DNA from 2 places in the Corynebacterium sp. Marseille-Q4381 genome. Region 2 is predicted to be linked to the other one. Evidence: predicted binding sites of a transcription regulator. Region 2 holds the regulator's gene; the other holds the start of a gene.
What was found. The regulator LexA, encoded in region 2, represses DNA repair genes until DNA is damaged. The targets are predictions, from matches to a motif close to CGAACANNTGTTCG.
Positions count from the first base shown of each region.

Region 1: V6D40_RS08110 (SAV_6107 family HEPN domain-containing protein) is a predicted target of LexA. The motif match lies at 3,922-3,935, and genes of this name have one in related genera.

Region 1 is NZ_JBAJNR010000008.1:57,146-64,969, reverse strand. Features, by position in the region: gene V6D40_RS08135 (class II 3-deoxy-7-phosphoheptulonate synthase) at 1-460, shown strand, start outside; gene V6D40_RS08130 (protein kinase domain-containing protein) at 476-1,717, opposite strand; gene V6D40_RS08125 (Rv2175c family DNA-binding protein) at 1,789-2,157, shown strand; gene V6D40_RS08120 (polyprenyl synthetase family protein) at 2,154-3,245, opposite strand; gene V6D40_RS08115 (GNAT family N-acetyltransferase) at 3,311-3,865, opposite strand; gene V6D40_RS08110 (SAV_6107 family HEPN domain-containing protein) at 4,019-4,456, shown strand; gene V6D40_RS08105 (DUF3040 domain-containing protein) at 4,534-4,932, shown strand; gene mraZ (division/cell wall cluster transcriptional repressor MraZ) at 5,467-5,901, shown strand; gene rsmH (16S rRNA (cytosine(1402)-N(4))-methyltransferase RsmH) at 6,098-7,114, shown strand; gene V6D40_RS08090 (hypothetical protein) at 7,114-7,776, shown strand.
Region 2 is NZ_JBAJNR010000001.1:237,503-245,326, reverse strand. Features, by position in the region: gene nagB (glucosamine-6-phosphate deaminase) at 1-474, opposite strand, end outside; gene V6D40_RS01250 (HNH endonuclease signature motif containing protein) at 593-1,693, shown strand; gene V6D40_RS01245 (uracil-xanthine permease family protein) at 1,729-3,030, shown strand; gene V6D40_RS01240 (HPr family phosphocarrier protein) at 3,042-3,311, opposite strand; gene V6D40_RS01235 (DeoR/GlpR family DNA-binding transcription regulator) at 3,361-4,149, opposite strand; gene lexA (transcriptional repressor LexA) at 4,155-4,835, opposite strand; gene V6D40_RS01225 (hypothetical protein) at 5,025-5,348, shown strand; gene nrdR (transcriptional regulator NrdR) at 5,359-5,817, shown strand; gene hrpA (ATP-dependent RNA helicase HrpA) at 5,827-7,824, opposite strand, start outside.

The DNA.
Region 1 (7,824 bases), on a different contig from region 2:
CACCACGCCGGAAGAGGCGGTGGCGTACGCCGACAAGATCGACCCGAACCGCGAGCCGGGCCGGTTGACCATGATCACCCGCATGGGCCACGACAACATCCGCTCGGTGCTGCCGGGCATTGTCAAGGCCGTCGAAGCGTCGGGCCACAAGGTGGTCTGGCAGTCCGACCCGATGCACGGCAACACCTTCACCGCCTCCAACGGGTACAAGACCCGCCACTTCGACAAGATCATCGACGAGGTGCAGGGCTTCTTCGAAGTGCACCGCGAGTTGGGCACCCACCCGGGCGGCATCCACGTTGAGGCGACCGGCGAGAACGTCACTGAGTGCCTCGGCGGCGCGCAGGACATCACCGACGTCGACCTGCCGGGCCGCTACGAGTCTGCTGTTGACCCGCGCCTGAACACCGAACAAGCGCTGGAACTCGCGTTCCTCGTCGCGGAGATGCTCCGCTACTAACGCTTCGGGGTGAACCTAGCCGGCGAGGATCGGCGGGAACATCCCGTACAGCCCGGAGCCGAACCACCAGGCGCCCACGAGCACCGCGGCGAGTGCTGCGATGGAAACGGCGACAAACAGCGCCAGCCCGATGCCACCCCGGTTCGTCACCGGGTTGATGCGCGGGCGTTCCGCAGGCACAGCGCCCGGCGAAGCGGGGGCCTCGAGTTGGGGGCGCGGCGCAGGCTGAGGTTGCCTGCGCGCAGGTGGCGCTGGCTCATACCGCACCTCCTGTGTCTGATCGGGGAAGAGCCGCTGCTGGCTTGCGCGCGGCTCCACCCGCGGCTCCACCTTGCGGGACGGCCCGTTCAGGGTGCCGAAGCTCGTCGGCACGGCCGCGGCGCGGTTCGCCGCGGAGTTGCGCGGCACCGGGACGGTGTAGGCGGGCAGCTGGAGCGCATCAGCGACATCGTCGAGCGCGCCGAGGAACTCGCGGGCGTCGCGGAAGCGGTCTTCCGGGCGGCGCGCGGTGGCTGTGGCTACGAGCTCGTCGAAAAGCTTCGGCACCCCAGCAATCAGCGACGACGGCGCCGCTACGTCGTGGTGGAGGCGAGCGTAGGCGTGGGCGAGCGGGGAGTCGCCGTGGAACGGCGTGCGGCCGGTCAGCAGTTCGAAGAAGACGATGCCGGCGGAGTAGACGTCGGATGCGGCCGTCAGGTGCGTCCCGTCGACTTGCTCGGGGGAGAGGTAGGCCACCGTGCCCACGATCTGGTCGGTGGAGTGCGTCGCGTCGGAGGCGGCGCGCACCAGGCCGAAGTCGGCGAGCTTGACCCGGTGGTCGGCGTTGATTAGCACGTTGTCCGGCTTGATGTCCCGGTGAATCAGGCCCTTCGCGTGCGCCACAGACAGGCCCGTGAGCATGCCGCGCATCACGGAGGCGGCGGCGTGCGCAGGCATGGGGCCGCGCTCGTCGAGAAGCTCGCGCAGCGTGCCCCCGGTAATCAACTCCATGATGAGAAAGATCGTGTCGCCGTCGGCGGAAAAGTCGTAGACGTTGACCAGGTTGGGGTGACTGAGTTGCGCCATTGCCCGTGCTTCGCGCCGGAACCGCTCCGAGAACACCGGGTCGTGCACGTACTGCTCGTGCATCACCTTCGCCGCCACCTCGCGGCCCAGCCTGGTGTCAACGCAGCGGTACACCGTGGCCATCCCGCCGCGCGCGATGGGGCGGTCGATGATGTACCGGCCCTCCAAGGAATCGCCCACTGCCAAACGCATGCAACCAGTATGATCACCCGCCGCGGTGTTGGCCAACAGCGCCCGCGACAAGGGCAGTAGAATGTGGGCTTGTGACTACACCGCAACAGCCAACCCTGGACGAACTGCTGGTAGGCGAGGAGCTCCTCCCGGTTCCTGACGTCGCGGAGATCCTCGGCGTTCCCGTGACGAAGGTCCACGACATCGTCAACTCTGGGAAGCTGGCCGTGTACCGCAAGGACGGCGTGCGCTACATTCCGGCGTCGCTGCTCGGCGACGGCGAGTTGTCCAAGTTTGTCGGCGGGGCTATTACCGTGCTGGCGGACGGCGGCTACGACCCCGACGAGATCCTCCACTTTCTCTACACGCCGGACGATTCCCTCCCGGGCCGGCCGATCGACGCGCTTCACGGCCACGGCGCGCGCGAAGTTATCCGCCGCGCGCAGGCTATGGCGTTTTAGCTTCGGCGCTCGGTCGAGCGGATCGCGAGATCGCGCAGGGTCTTCGCCACCGCGGCGTTGATGTTCGCGGTTTCGAGGTGCGCAAGTCCCGATTCGGTGAGGGAAGCAATCCGCTTTTCGACGGCCTCCACAGCCCCACTTTCCCGAATCACCCCGGCAAGCGCGTCCAACGCCTCTGGGTCGGAAGTCGCGCCGATGCCCTCTCGGAGGGTGCGCGCGGAGGGGTTGCCGGCGGCGTCGAGAAGCGAAAGTGCCTCGGCGTAAAGCACGGTGCGCTTGCCTTCCCGGATGTCGTCGCCGGCGGGCTTGCCGGTGACGGCGGAGTCGCCGAACACGCCGAGAAGATCGTCGCGCAGCTGGAAGGCAATGCCGATGTCGCGGCCGTAGCCGCGGAACGCCTCGATCGTCGCCTCGTCCGCGCCGGCGAGCGCGGCACCCAAGTGAAGCGGGCGTTCAATTGTGTACGCGGCAGTTTTGAAGCGGTTGACTTGGTCTGCCATCTCGACCGACTCGCTGCCCGCTGCCTCGAGAGAAATGTCGAGGATCTGGCCGCCGATGACCTCGGTGCGCATACCGCGCCACGCGCCCTCAGCGCGCGCGAGCGCTTCCGCGGTCACACCGGAGGAGCGCCACATGTCCTCGGCCCAAGCGAGTGCGAGGTCGCCGATCAAAATGGCGGTGTTCTGGCCGAACAAGGCTGCGTCGCCAAGCAGCTGCTCCTTGTTGTGCTCCGCCTCAATTGCCCGGTGTACCGTTGGGTTGCCGCGGCGGGTGTCGGAGGCGTCAATGATGTCGTCGTGGATGAGGGCGCAGGCCTGGATGAGTTCGAGCGAGCTGACCGCGCGCATCACCGCTTCCGGGTCCTCGGCTGCGCGCTCGATGCCGCCGCCGCCGACGAATCCGGCCCAGCCGTAAAGCGGGCGGATGCGTTTGCCGCCGCCGAGAACGAAGCGCTCGAGGTGGAGCACTGCGCTTTGCACCGGCGCGCCTAAGCGGCCGATCTCCGCCGAGCGCTCAGCGAAGAATCGTTGCAGCTGGTGGCCGACTTCTTCTGGCACCCGTGACAAATCAAGCGCGTTTGCGTCCACGTGCGAACTCCTTGCAGCAATCGTGCGGTGGCTCCCCACCCTACCTGGTTCACGTGCCCCCACTTTTAAAGCGGCAGCGGGCGGCCCAGGATAGCGAACGGCCTGTGGTCGCCGGGGTAGCGGTAGCCGCGCGCGATATCTGTAAAGCCGAAGCGGCGGTACAGGTGGAAGGCGTGGTTGGCCTCGTTATCCACCTCAGGCGTCGAAAGCAGCGCCCACTCGGCGGAGGCGTTGCGAAGAAGCTCCTGAAGCAGAGCTGCGCCGATGCCCGCGCCCTGCCGGCCGGGAGCCACGTGGACCTCAGTGACCTCGAAGTAGCTGTCAAGGATCGCTCGGTGCTGCTCGGTCAGCTGGCCGGAACCGCGCATGGCGCGCACGAGCTGGCGGTCCCACCACCGCTCCCTGCTGCCGAGGAACCCGTACGCGACGCCGACCACCTCGTCCCCGTCAACCGCGGCAACCGCGGTGAATCCGGGCCAGGTCACCTCGTCTTTCCACACGCGGATTCGCTGGTCGCGGATTTGCGGGTTGTACTCCATTGCGGCGAGGTAGATGTCCACGAGCTGGGGGACAAGCAGGGTGAACTCCCCAGGAGTTAAGCGGCGGATTTCAACTGGCACACCACTACCTAACCACGCGGGAGTATGCCGGCGGGTGGTTTTCGATGCCCGCTAATCGAACGCGTGTTCTAATGTCGGCGGTGTGGTGTCGAACGCGTGTTTTACAGTGAGCGCAATCGTTGTAAACACCACTGGAAGAGAAGGGGAAACACAATGCAAAGCGTCATTTCCGCCACCACGTCCCGAGCCTACGGTGCCCCCGCGAAGGTCTCGCGCCGCGACGCGTTCCTCGCCTCGGCGGAGTCTCTTCTTGTTGCGGCGCACGAGGAATTTGAAGACGGCCGGGCAGACCTGGCCATGGAAAGCGCCTACCGGGCGGCGCTTCGGGTCGCCGGTGCCGTTGTCGCCGATTCGGAAGCGCTGCGGAAAAGGAAACGGTTGCCCACTAGCGCGTGGGAGAAGCTGGCGCTTGTCGGCGATAGCGGGAAACTCTGGGCTGCCCGATTCCGCTCCTACTCCCGCCTCCGGGGCCGGGTTGTATCTGGGCTGGAGATGCACCCAGATCCCGCGATTGTCGTTCGGCTGCTCGCCGACGCGGAAGAGTTCTACCACGAGATCCACCCTGGGGAGGCGCCGCTCGCGGCAGCGTAGTGGGTGCGGGGAACAAAACGGCTACGATGTCCGTTGGTTAAGAAATATCGTTCCCGTCAACGTGGAGAGAAATTTCAGTGTCCCTTTCTGAGCAAGAACAGCGCGCGCTCCGCGAGATCGAGCAGTCCCTCTTTGCTGAGGACCCAAAGTTCGCCAGCAGCGTCGCGCACAACGCTGGATTCAGCGAGACCCCGCGGAGGGGGCGTCTCACAATGCGCAGCGTTGCGCTGATTGTGCTGGGGATCGTCCTCTTGCTCGGCGGCGTCGCACTCGCGTCCGCCAGCATGTGGGCAGTTGTCATCAGCATCGTCGGTTTCGGCGTCATGATGCTCGGTGGCGTGATGGCGCTGCGCACCCCGGCCACCACTCCTTCTGCGGGCCCACGCATTAGCGCGAGTGCGCCGAAGCAGCGATCGGCCCGAAGCGTGAGTATGGAAGAGAACTTCCGCCGCCGTTTCGAGGATCCGCAAGCCTAAGACGGTCCCGACCTTTGGAAGCGCCCCGTGTGGGGCGCTTTTTCGTCTTTCCGGCGGCTGGAAACCCGGTGATAGCGGGTAACTCCTCGCGCCACCCGTAGCGACCTGCGGAAACGCGGCGTCTGTCCCGAGTTACCCGCTATCACCGCCGTCTCCCACCTTCCCCCACCTACGCGCCCCACTCCTGCCCACCAGGGTGGCGCGCCACCACGCGAGCAGGGCTTTTCGGCCGTCGATGCAATGTTGGGAGTTCACCGGACACGCGAATCCATGTGCATCTTGAGGTCCAATGTGGCAGCTTTACGCTCCTGGGGCACAGAATCTCCACCTTGTCTCCACCGCTACAACCTGCAGTAACACCGAAATAATCGGGCATTTTCGGCTGTGGTGTAGCCATCGTGGGGAGAAGTGGGTTAAAGTGGGGCGCAGCGGAGAAGTGTGGCGCCCATCTGACTACGTGGGTGCGGCACATCGAAGCGGCAGAAAAACTTCACAAGCCGAAGTCAGACGGCGAAAGGAAAGGTAGGTCGCCCGATGTTCCTGGGAACCTACACTCCCAAGCTCGACGACAAGGGGCGCCTGACGCTGCCCGCGAAGTTCCGGGAGGACTTGGCGGACGGGCTAATGGTGACCAAGGGGCAGGACCACTCGCTAGCGGTCTATCCCCGGGAGGAGTTCGCGCAGCGCGCTCGCAAGGCGGCGGCGGCCTCCCGCACGAACCCGAAGGCGCGCGCCTTCATCCGCAACCTGGCTGCCAGCGCGGATGAGCAGACGCTCGACGGTTCTGGTCGCATTACGTTGTCGCCGGCGCACCGCGAGTACGCAAACCTGTCCAAGGAGTGCGTGGTTATCGGCTCGGTTGATTTTCTGGAGATCTGGGACGCGAAGTCCTGGGCCGACTATCAGGAACAGACGGAAGCCGCCTTCTCGGCGGCGGACGACGACGACATTCTCTCCGGTCTGCTGTAAGGACTGACTACCCGCGCAGCAGGCAAACGACTACTGACGGAGAGCGTGTACGGACTCTGTCCGGGGCGTGAGCTTTTCTGGTGTACTTCCCCGACATCAGACCGGCCGCCCCGGGCAGGGCTCTACTCGCTCCCCCTCACCAAGGGAAGCAAGAACTTCAGAGACTTACATCGGACAGGGATTGGGGGTGGCACCCGTGGAATTCACAACTGCAGCGAACCACGGCCACGTCCCTGTCATGCGCGACCGGATGGGGCAGCTGCTCGCCCCTGCGGTTGAGCGCTTCGGCAGCAACGCGGTGATCGTCGACGGCACCTTGGGTGCCGGTGGCCACACCGAGCATTTTCTCACTGTTTTCCCCGGTGCCAGCGTGATCGGCGTCGACCGCGACCCCATCGCGCTCGCGCAGGCGACGGAGCGGCTTGCGCCGTTCGGCGACCGCTTCGTCCCGCTCCAGGCGCGGTTCGACGACATCGCGGGGCCGATCGGGGAGGGGGAGGGCCGCGTTTTCGACACGGTGCGCGAGCACGGTGTCGCGGGCGCCCTGTACGACCTTGGCGTGTCGTCGATGCAGCTGGACCAAGAAGAGCGCGGATTCGCGTACAAAGTTGACGCGCCGCTGGACATGCGCATGGACCCGACGCAGGGCATTACCGCGGCGGACATCCTCAACACCTACTCGCACGGCGACATCGCCCGCATCCTCAAGACGTACGGCGATGAGCGCTTCGCGGGAAAGATCGCCTCTGCGGTGGTGAAGGAGCGCGAGCGCGAGCCGTTCGCGCGAAGCGGCCGCCTCGTGGAGCTTTTGTACGAGACGATTCCGGCGGCGTCGCGGCGCACCGGAGGCCACCCCGCCAAGCGCACCTTTCAAGCGCTGCGCGTCGAGGTCAACCGCGAGCTGGAGGCAGTCGAGAACGCTGTCCCGGTCATCACGGAGCTGCTGGGGCCTGGCGGCCGAGTGGTGTTCATGAGCTACCAGAGCTTGGAAGACAAAATCATCAAAACCGCGTTCGCGGACCTGACAACGTCGAAGACCCCGCCGGGGTTGCCGATGGATCTGCCTGGCACGGCGGCGAAGTTCGCCCCGATCACCAACGGGGCGGAGAAGGCTTCGAAGGACGAAATCGAACTCAACCCCCGCGCTACACCGGTGCGGGTGCGTGGCATTGAAAAACTTTCCGACTTAAGGACAGATTCACCATGGCAGTGATGACTCGCACGGACCAGGCCACTTACGCACCGGCGCCGAAGCGCACCCCGGCCACCCGTCCCGATGTGCGCCCGCACGTCCCGCACCAGAAGTCTCGCGGCGGCCGGTTGGGGTCGCAGCAGGTGGTGTCGGTCCGCGGGCGTCGAGTAGCAACTCCTGCCAAACAGAAAACCGCGCTCGGCAAGGTCGGCGGCTTGGCGGTGACCCTCTTGGTTATCGGCGTCGCCGTGGCCATGGTCCTGTCGGGCCTGTCCACGGCCCAGACGTTCACGGTGCAGCAACTACAGTCCCAGGAGCGCGCGTTAGAGAACGAGGTGGAGTCGCTCAGCCGCGACCTGGAGGACCTGCGTTCCTCGGCGGAGCTCGCGCAGCGCGCCGCGGAGGCCAACATGGTGGTGGCGAATCAGCCCGGCATCGTGGAGGTCGACGCCGACGGCCGGGTCGAGGAGCGGCGCGAGTTCAACCCCGAATCCGTCGCCCCGGTTCTGGACGTCAACGGCCAGCCCACCCGCGCAGGCCGCGCCACCAGCGACCAGCGCGCAACCGATGAGCTGGGCGACAACCTGACCCAGCTGCCCGGCGGCAACATGATGAACCCGCCCGCGGCCGCGCGCACGGACAACCTCGCGCCGTACCAGCCCAACGTTCCCGCAGCGTTCTAGCGTGTGGCGCGCCCTGAAACGAGCGCGCTGCGTGCAATATAAGGGTCG
Region 2 (7,824 bases):
CTGCGGGTGCAGGTCGATGACGCGGGTGCGCGAATCGAGGGGGCTGCCCGGCTCGTTGAAGGCGATGTGGCCGTTGGCCCCGATGCCCAAGATTTGGTGGTCGACGCCGCCGGCGGCAGCGATCGCGCGCTCGTACGCCGCAGCCGCGGCCTCCGCGTCTGCCGCGGTGCCGTCGAGAGAATGCACGTCAGCGTCCGCGATGTCGATGTGGCTGGTTAGTTCGCGCCGGATCGTCGCGTAGTACGACTCGGGGTGGGTTGCGGGTAAGCCGTAGTACTCGTCCAGCAAAAACGCTTTGCAGTTCCCGAAACTCAGGCCCTCTTCCACGTGGCGGCGGGTGAGCTCTCGGTAGGTCGGGGTGGGGGTGGAGCCCGTCGCTAAGCCGAGCACTCCTCCCGCCCGAACCGTGGGCTCCAGTAGGTCGGCTGCGGCGGCGCCGACTTCTTCTTTGGTGCTGCGGATCAGAATTTCCATGTGGAGTAATGTACTTCAGCTGCGCATTGTGGAGAAGATTTCGGCGCGGCGGCGGGGTTATCCACAATTTCGGAGGGGGCCCTTTACTTGGTGTTGTTGCGCCTCTAGCGTCTTGGCCATGACCCCGTTTGCCAGCATGATCGCCGCGTTGACGGTCGATGCCCTCGAGGGCTTCGACCGCGGCGCGGCGCTTGCCGCCGGCATTTCTTCGTCGACCGCGGGGGACTGGGAGGCGGTGCACAACGCGTACTTCGGGCCCACGCGGTACGTGCGGCTGCAGCGTCAGGCGGTGTCGCTGGCGCGTGCGGGCCGGTTCCCGCTCGATCAGCTGGTGCTCATTGAGAAGAAGCTCAAGCTCGTCGCTGATGCTGCTGAACGCGCCGCGCTGCGGGTGGAGCTGCTCCAGTCGCGCCGCTCGTACAAGTATTTGCAGCAGCGCGCGAAAGAACTCGTTCCGGTTGAGGAGAAGCCGTACAAGAAGCAGGCTTCGTTCACCCGCTCCCGGTGCGGCACCCGCGGGTTCCACATTGGTTCGGACGAGCGGCGCCTCGCCGATCTTGAGCACCGCCTGCGTGAAGGTCTCGACCCCGGTCAACCCGCGGGGCCGCAGATGGAGGAGAAGTTCTGGTCGTTGTTCGAGAACTCAGGCGGCGGCATCGCGCCAGCTGCGCCGCAGCCCTGCGTGCTGGTGCCGCTGGATAAGCACGTAGCTATTCTGCAGGGCGCAGGCGACGACACGGAGCTCATGCTTACCGACGGCACCTCAATCACCGGCGCCCAATACCTGGCTTTGCACCACGCTTGCGATCTCCAGGTGGCGCTGTTCCACCCCGAGCACGGCGCAGTGAACTTGTACCGCACCCAGCGCCGCGCCAACACCAAGCAGCGCACCTTAGCCGCGCTGGTGTCGCCCGGTTGCGCGGTACCCGGGTGCCGGTTGCCGGCCGACCACTGCGAAACGCACCACGTAACTGCGTGGAAACACGGCGGCGAGACGAACATTTCGAACCTGGCGGTGCTGTGCTCGTACCACAACCGCATCAACAACGACGACCCCGATGATGCGAGTCCCGGCTGGCAGAAACGACGGCGGCGGGCCGGTCGCATCGTGATGAACCGCGGCGGGCCGGCCTACCGAACCTGGACCGGGCACCTTCTACCCGCCAACCGCCCCGGCGCGATGGAGCTCCTGTTCGGACCGCGCGTGCCCGCGGGGTAGGAGATTGCGCCGCTCGGGTGCGATAATGGCTCCCCGTGAATGAAACGCCCCGCACTCCCGATACGACACGATTTGGTTGGACGCTGCACGGCGACGGCAAACGGGTGAGCCCCGGTGCCGTCGTCGCCCCGGATGAGCGGCTCTCCTGGCCGCGCACGATCGGCATCGGCATGCAGCACGTGGTCGCTATGTTCGGCGCCACGCTCCTCGTGCCCACCCTGACCGGGTTCCCGGTCAACACCACGCTGCTCTTCTCCGGCCTCGGCACGATCATCTTCCTGCTGCTGACAAAGAACAAGCTGCCGAGCTACCTCGGTTCGTCGTTCGCGTTCATCGCCCCGCTGACTGCCTCGCAGCAGTACGGGATGGGTGCGCAGCTCGGCGGCGTGCTGATCACCGGCCTGGCGCTCATCCTCGTCGGCGTGATCGTCCAGGCCGCCGGCAAGCGCGTCATCGACGCCGTCATGCCGCCCGTGGTCACCGGCGCGATCGTGGCGCTCATCGGTTTCAACCTCGCCCCGACGGCTGTGGCGAACGTGGAGACGCAGCCGGCGGTCGCCGGCGTCACGCTTGTGACCATCGTTCTGGTCACCGTTGCCGCGCGCGGGATGGCGTCCAGGCTGTCCATCCTCATCGGAGTGGTTGTCGGTTGGGTTTTCGCCGCCCTGACGGGCGGTCTTGACGACGCCGCCTTAGACACCATCGGCGCCGCCCCCTGGGTGGGCTTGCCCGCCTTCCACACGCCGGAGTTCCGCCTTTCGGCTGTGCTGGTGACGCTGCCCGTGCTGGTGGTGCTCATCGCCGAAAACGTCGGTCACGTCAAGGCGGTGTCCGAGATGACCCACCGCGACCTCGACTCCCTGCAGGGCAAAGCGCTGATTGGCGACGGCATCGCGACCACACTCGCCGGCGGTTTCGGCGGCTCCGGCACCACGACCTACGCCGAAAACATCGGCGTGATGGCGGCGACGAAGGTGTATTCCACGGCCGCCTATTGGGTCGCGGCGGTGTTCGCGATCGTATTGGCGTTCATCCCGAAGTTCGGCGCCGTTATTTTCACCATTCCAGCGGGCGTGCTCGGCGGCGCCTGCCTGGTGCTCTACGGGCTGATCGGCATGCTGGGCGTTCGCATCTGGCAGGACAACCGCGTCGACTTCACCGATCCGGTGAACCTCACTGCTGCGGCGGTGGCGCTGATCGTGGGTATCGGCAACCTCACGCTGCACGCCGGCCAGGTTGCCCTTGAAGGCATCGCGTTGGGCTCCGTCGGGATCATCGTGGTGTACCCGATCATGCGCTGGATCTACGACACCATCGGCGAGGGGCAGTACCGCTAAACGACGCCCTCCTAAGCGTCGTCCAAGTTCCGCTCGATCAGCGCCGCGATCGACTCGACGGCCTTCGGGTTGTCGGAGGTGACGGTGACCTCGTCGCCGAATTCGGCGCCCATCGCCATGATCATCAGCGCTGAGGCGGCATCCGTTTCGTCCTCATCGTCGCCTCCGACAAGCGAGAGAATGACTTCGTCGTCGTACTCGCCCGCGGCGTCGGCGATAACGGTCGCTGGGCGCGCGTGCAGGCCCACGTGGGAGCCAACCTTCACCGTCTTGGAAGCCATGATGGGGTCCTTTCGTTGTGCGCGAACATCAGTTGCAGTGACAACCAGTCTAGAGACTGTCGGCGATGACGACATTGACCCCGTGCCTCTCAAGATCGGCGACCAAGGACTGCGGAGCACCCCAGTCAGTCACCACCACGTCCACCGCGTCGAGCGGGGCGAAACTCACCAGGTAGTCGTTGCCGAGCTTCGTCGAGTCGCACAGCACCACCACGCGGCGCGCGTTGGTTACCATCGCAGCCTTCACCGCGGCTTCGTGCGCGTCGGCGGTGGATAGGCCGTGGTCCACTGTGAGGGCGTTGGTGCCGACAAACGCGACGTCGGCACGCAAAAGCGCAAGCGTCCGCAGCGCCGTGTCACCCACGACCGCCTGCGCAATGGCCCGCACCGTCCCGCCGAGAAGCTGCACGTCGCCGACGCCGGCTTCGGCGAGCTCCAGCGCCGCCGGCAGCGAGTTCGTCACAATCGACCACGAACTCGCCTCCGGCAGGAACGCTATCCGCTGCGCCAACGCGCTGATCGTCGTGCCCGAATCCAGAAAAATTGACTTGCCGGGCTCCGAAGGCAAAAACGCCGCTGCCGCCCTCGCGATCGCCTCCTTCGCATCAAGCGCAGAGCGCAACCGCGCAGCCAGCGGAAACTCGGACGTCATATATCCCTGGCTCGCCACCGCACCCCCGTGGACGCGCTGGACCACCCCTTCGTCGTTCAACGCGGCCAAGTCCCGCCGAATTGTTTCAGCGGTGACGTCGAAGCGCTCAGCAAGCTCCGCAACGCTCACCCGCCCCTCAACGGCGGTCAGCGCGGCGATTTGGCGGCGGCGTTCCTCGGCCTGCATCGCTGCTACAGTGCTCGGAAGACAGACACGACGAGGCCCATAATCTCGGCGTCGTCGCCCTTAATAGGGGAGAAGGCCTCGTTGCGCGGAAGAAGCCACACGCCCGTCGCGTCCTTGTGGAACACTTTCGCCGTCGCTTCGCCGTCGATCAGCGCGGCGACAATTTGGCCTTCTTCAGCCACCGGCTGCGATCGCACGACTAGCCAGTCGCCGTCGAGAATCGCCGCGTCGATCATGGAATCGCCGACGACTTTGAGCATGAACACGTCACCGTCCCCGAGCAGCTCATCCGGCAGCGGGTAGTACGTCTCGACGTTCTCCTCCGCCAGGATCGGCGCTCCCGCGGCAATCTGCCCGACAACCGGAACAAACCGCGGGCTCGACGCCTCTTCCGGGGTTTCGGCGGGGGCCGCCTTCTTTCGTTTCACGGGTTCCGGCAGGTGGCGCAGGTCCACGGCGCGAGGTTTGTTCGGGTCGCGGCGCAGGAACCCCTTCTTCTCCAGCTCTTTAAGCTGGTACGCCACCGAGGAGGTGGACTGCAGGCCCGCCGCGTCGCCGATCTCGCGGATGCTTGGCGGGTAGCCGCGCAGCACGACCGCGTCCTGGATTACCTGCAGAATGCGGCGCTGGCGCTCGGAGAGAGCGCTCATGTCGAGTTCGTTCGGGTCCGCCTTCTTGCGCGGCATGCGTTCTCCTTGGACGTTGGGGCAGTTGCTTATCGACGAAGCTACCACGCTAAGCAAGTGTGTTCGATATTCTCCACCGGTGTGCTATAAATCGAACATGTGGGCGTTAGAACAGGTGAGCGTACGAACCGGCGCCCGTGTTGGGCGGGCAGTTAGTATTTGGCCCAGTTGAATGAGAGGAGATAAGCAATGACCACCATGATTTACCCGTACGGCGGCGCACCGGCGTCGGAGGTTTGGGACGTCAACCGCGGGAGTTCCCGCACGGGCGAACGTGCCGTTGTTCGAACGTTAGCGCCCGCGAATCGAACGGCGGAGCGAACGGCTGCCCCTGCCGGTGGCCGCGCTCTTCCGCAGCACGACGGGTTCGAACCGGGTCGCGAGCGTCGCGATAATCTCGCCCTCGGCGGGCTGATGGCGGCGGCGCTGATCGCCGGGTCGCTCTTCGGCGGCGCGTTCGGCGCGGGGGATGCGCCGGTTCAACCCAGCAGCGTCTTGGAAGCGGCGCGCTAGGATAGAGGTCATGTTTTGCCCGTTCTGCCATCATGAGCAGTCGCGCGTGACCGATTCGCGCACGGTGGAAGGCGGCGCCGCGATCCGTAGACGCCGCGAGTGCACGGAGTGCGGGGGGCGCTTCACCACGGTGGAGAAAGCCGTGCTGACAGTGGTCAAGCGCAACGGGGTCAGCGAGCCGTTCGACCGCGACAAACTTATCCTGGGTGTGCGTCGCGCCTGCCAGGGCCGCGACGTGTCCGACGACGCGCTGAAGCGCCTCGCGCAGCAAGTTGAGGAGACGGTGCGCGCTCAAGGCAGCTCGCAGGTGCCGGCGAACCAGATCGGCCTCGCGGTGCTTGAACCGCTGCGCGCGCTCGACGAGGTGGCGTACCTGCGCTTCGCCTCCGTGTACAAGTCGTTCGAAAGCGCGGACGATTTCGAGTCCGAGATCCGCCTCATGCGCAGGCGCGACCGTTCGGAATTCTAGCGCCCGGTATCAGCGCCCGAGCTTGTCGGCGAGCTTCTCAATTCGTCGCTGGCTCACCGGCTGCGGCGTGCCCAGCCGCTGAGCGAACAGGCTGACGCGCAGCTCCTCGATGCGCCACAGGATGTCTTTGTAGGCGCGAGACTTCCGCACACTCGCAGGCAGTTTCGCGACACGCGCCTCGAGGTAGCGCTTCGACTCGTCGACGACCGACTGGCGGTCGGCGTCGCGGTCTGGGTCCAAGCGCATGTCTTCCAAGCGGATGCGCATCGCTTCAATGTAGCGCGGCAGGTGTTGCAGGTGGTCCGCGCCGTGGATGGTGATTGCGTGCTTCGGCAGGTAGAAGTCCAGCTGAGAGCGCATGTCATCGATCGCCGGGCCTTCCCAATTCGCCAGTTCGGTTCGCATATTCGCGTACTCCACCAGCGCGGGCGCGAGCCCCACCACGATGCGGCGCACCTCGCCAGGAACCTTTGGCTTGATCTCCTTGACAAGCGCGTCGAACTCTTCCGGGGTGCGCACTGCGCCGCCGTGCGAGAGCATGAGGTCGCGGATGACTGCGACGCGGGCGTCGTCAACCAAGCCCTCCGCGCCGCCGTGCGGGTAATGGTCCACGGCCACCTTGTGGCGCAACGGTAGCCCCTTCGTCATCTGCTGCACGGACACGGGGATCTCGCGAAGCAGCAGCGTCAACGTTGCCGTCGTCATCGACGCGTCGGCGGCCGCCTTTGTCGGGTGCACCGACACCTTTACGCCGTCCGGCGTGACCTCGAGCGCGGGGTACGCGTCGACCTCGTTGCCCTCGATGACTGTGGTGACGGTTTCGGGCACCGCGCCGAGCGTGTCGGCGGTCCACTTCTTTACCGTTTCCGAGGCGCTGGCAGCGGCGCGCTTCGCCACCGACGAGCGGATTTTGCCCGCCTGCCTGCGCTTCAGCGCGGCGAGGTCGGTGTCGTGGTCGATGATGTTGCCGCGCTTGTCAATCGCCGCGTACGTCGCTTTCAAGTGGTCAGGCAGCGCCGCGGGGTTGAAGTCGGTCCCGTTGACGCCGGAGATGCCGGCGGCGCGCAGGGCGTTTGAGAGGGCGTCGACAAGCGGAAGCTCCTCGTCGAGCAGCGGCACCGCGCGGGCGGCGAAGTCCGGCACCGGCACGACGTGTTTGCGCAGCGCCTTCGGTAGCGTGCGGATGAGTTCCGTGACCAGCTCGAGGCGCAGCCCCGGCACCAGCCAGTCGAACCCGTCCGCTTCGAAACCCGCGAGCAGCGGCACGGGCACCACCACCGTGAGTCCGTCGAACGGGGCGCCGGGCTCGAACTTGTAGCGCAGCTCGTAATCGATCGTGCCTTGGCGCCAGAGCGGCGGGAACGCCTCCTCGGACGTGTCGAGGTTGTCGTCGGTCAACAGCGCCGCCGGGTCGAAGTCGAGGTAGTGCGGGTCCGCGTGGCGCTGCTTTTTCCACCACGAGTCGAAATGCCGGGCGGTGGTCACCGTCTCGGGCAGTTTGGCGTCGTAGAAGTCGAACAGCGTGTCCTCGTCGACGACGAGGCCGCGGCGGCGGACCTTCTCCTCGACGGCGGCGGCGTCGTTGAGCAGCGCCTCGTTGTGCTCGATGAACAGGTGGTGCCGATTCCAATCGCCGCCGATCAGCGCGTGGCGGATGAACATGTTGCGCGCCCCGTCCGGGTCGACGCGGTGGTACGGCACGAGGCGGTCGCGCGCGATGGTCACGCCGTAGAGCATCGTCTTCTCGTGCACCATCGCCGCTGACCGCTTGCGCGACCACACCGGCTCGGAGTAGCTGCGGCGCAGCAGGTCGCCGGCGGCGTGCTCGACCCAGGCGGGCTCAATCTTCGCCACGTCGCGGGCGAACAGCCGGGAGGTTTCCACCAGCTCGGCGGCCATGAGGAAGGCAGGGGGCTTTTTGCTTAACGACGACCCCGGGAACACCACAAACCGCGTCCCCCGAGCCCCGTCGTACTCCTTCGAGTTGCCGTCCCGTGCGCCAATGTT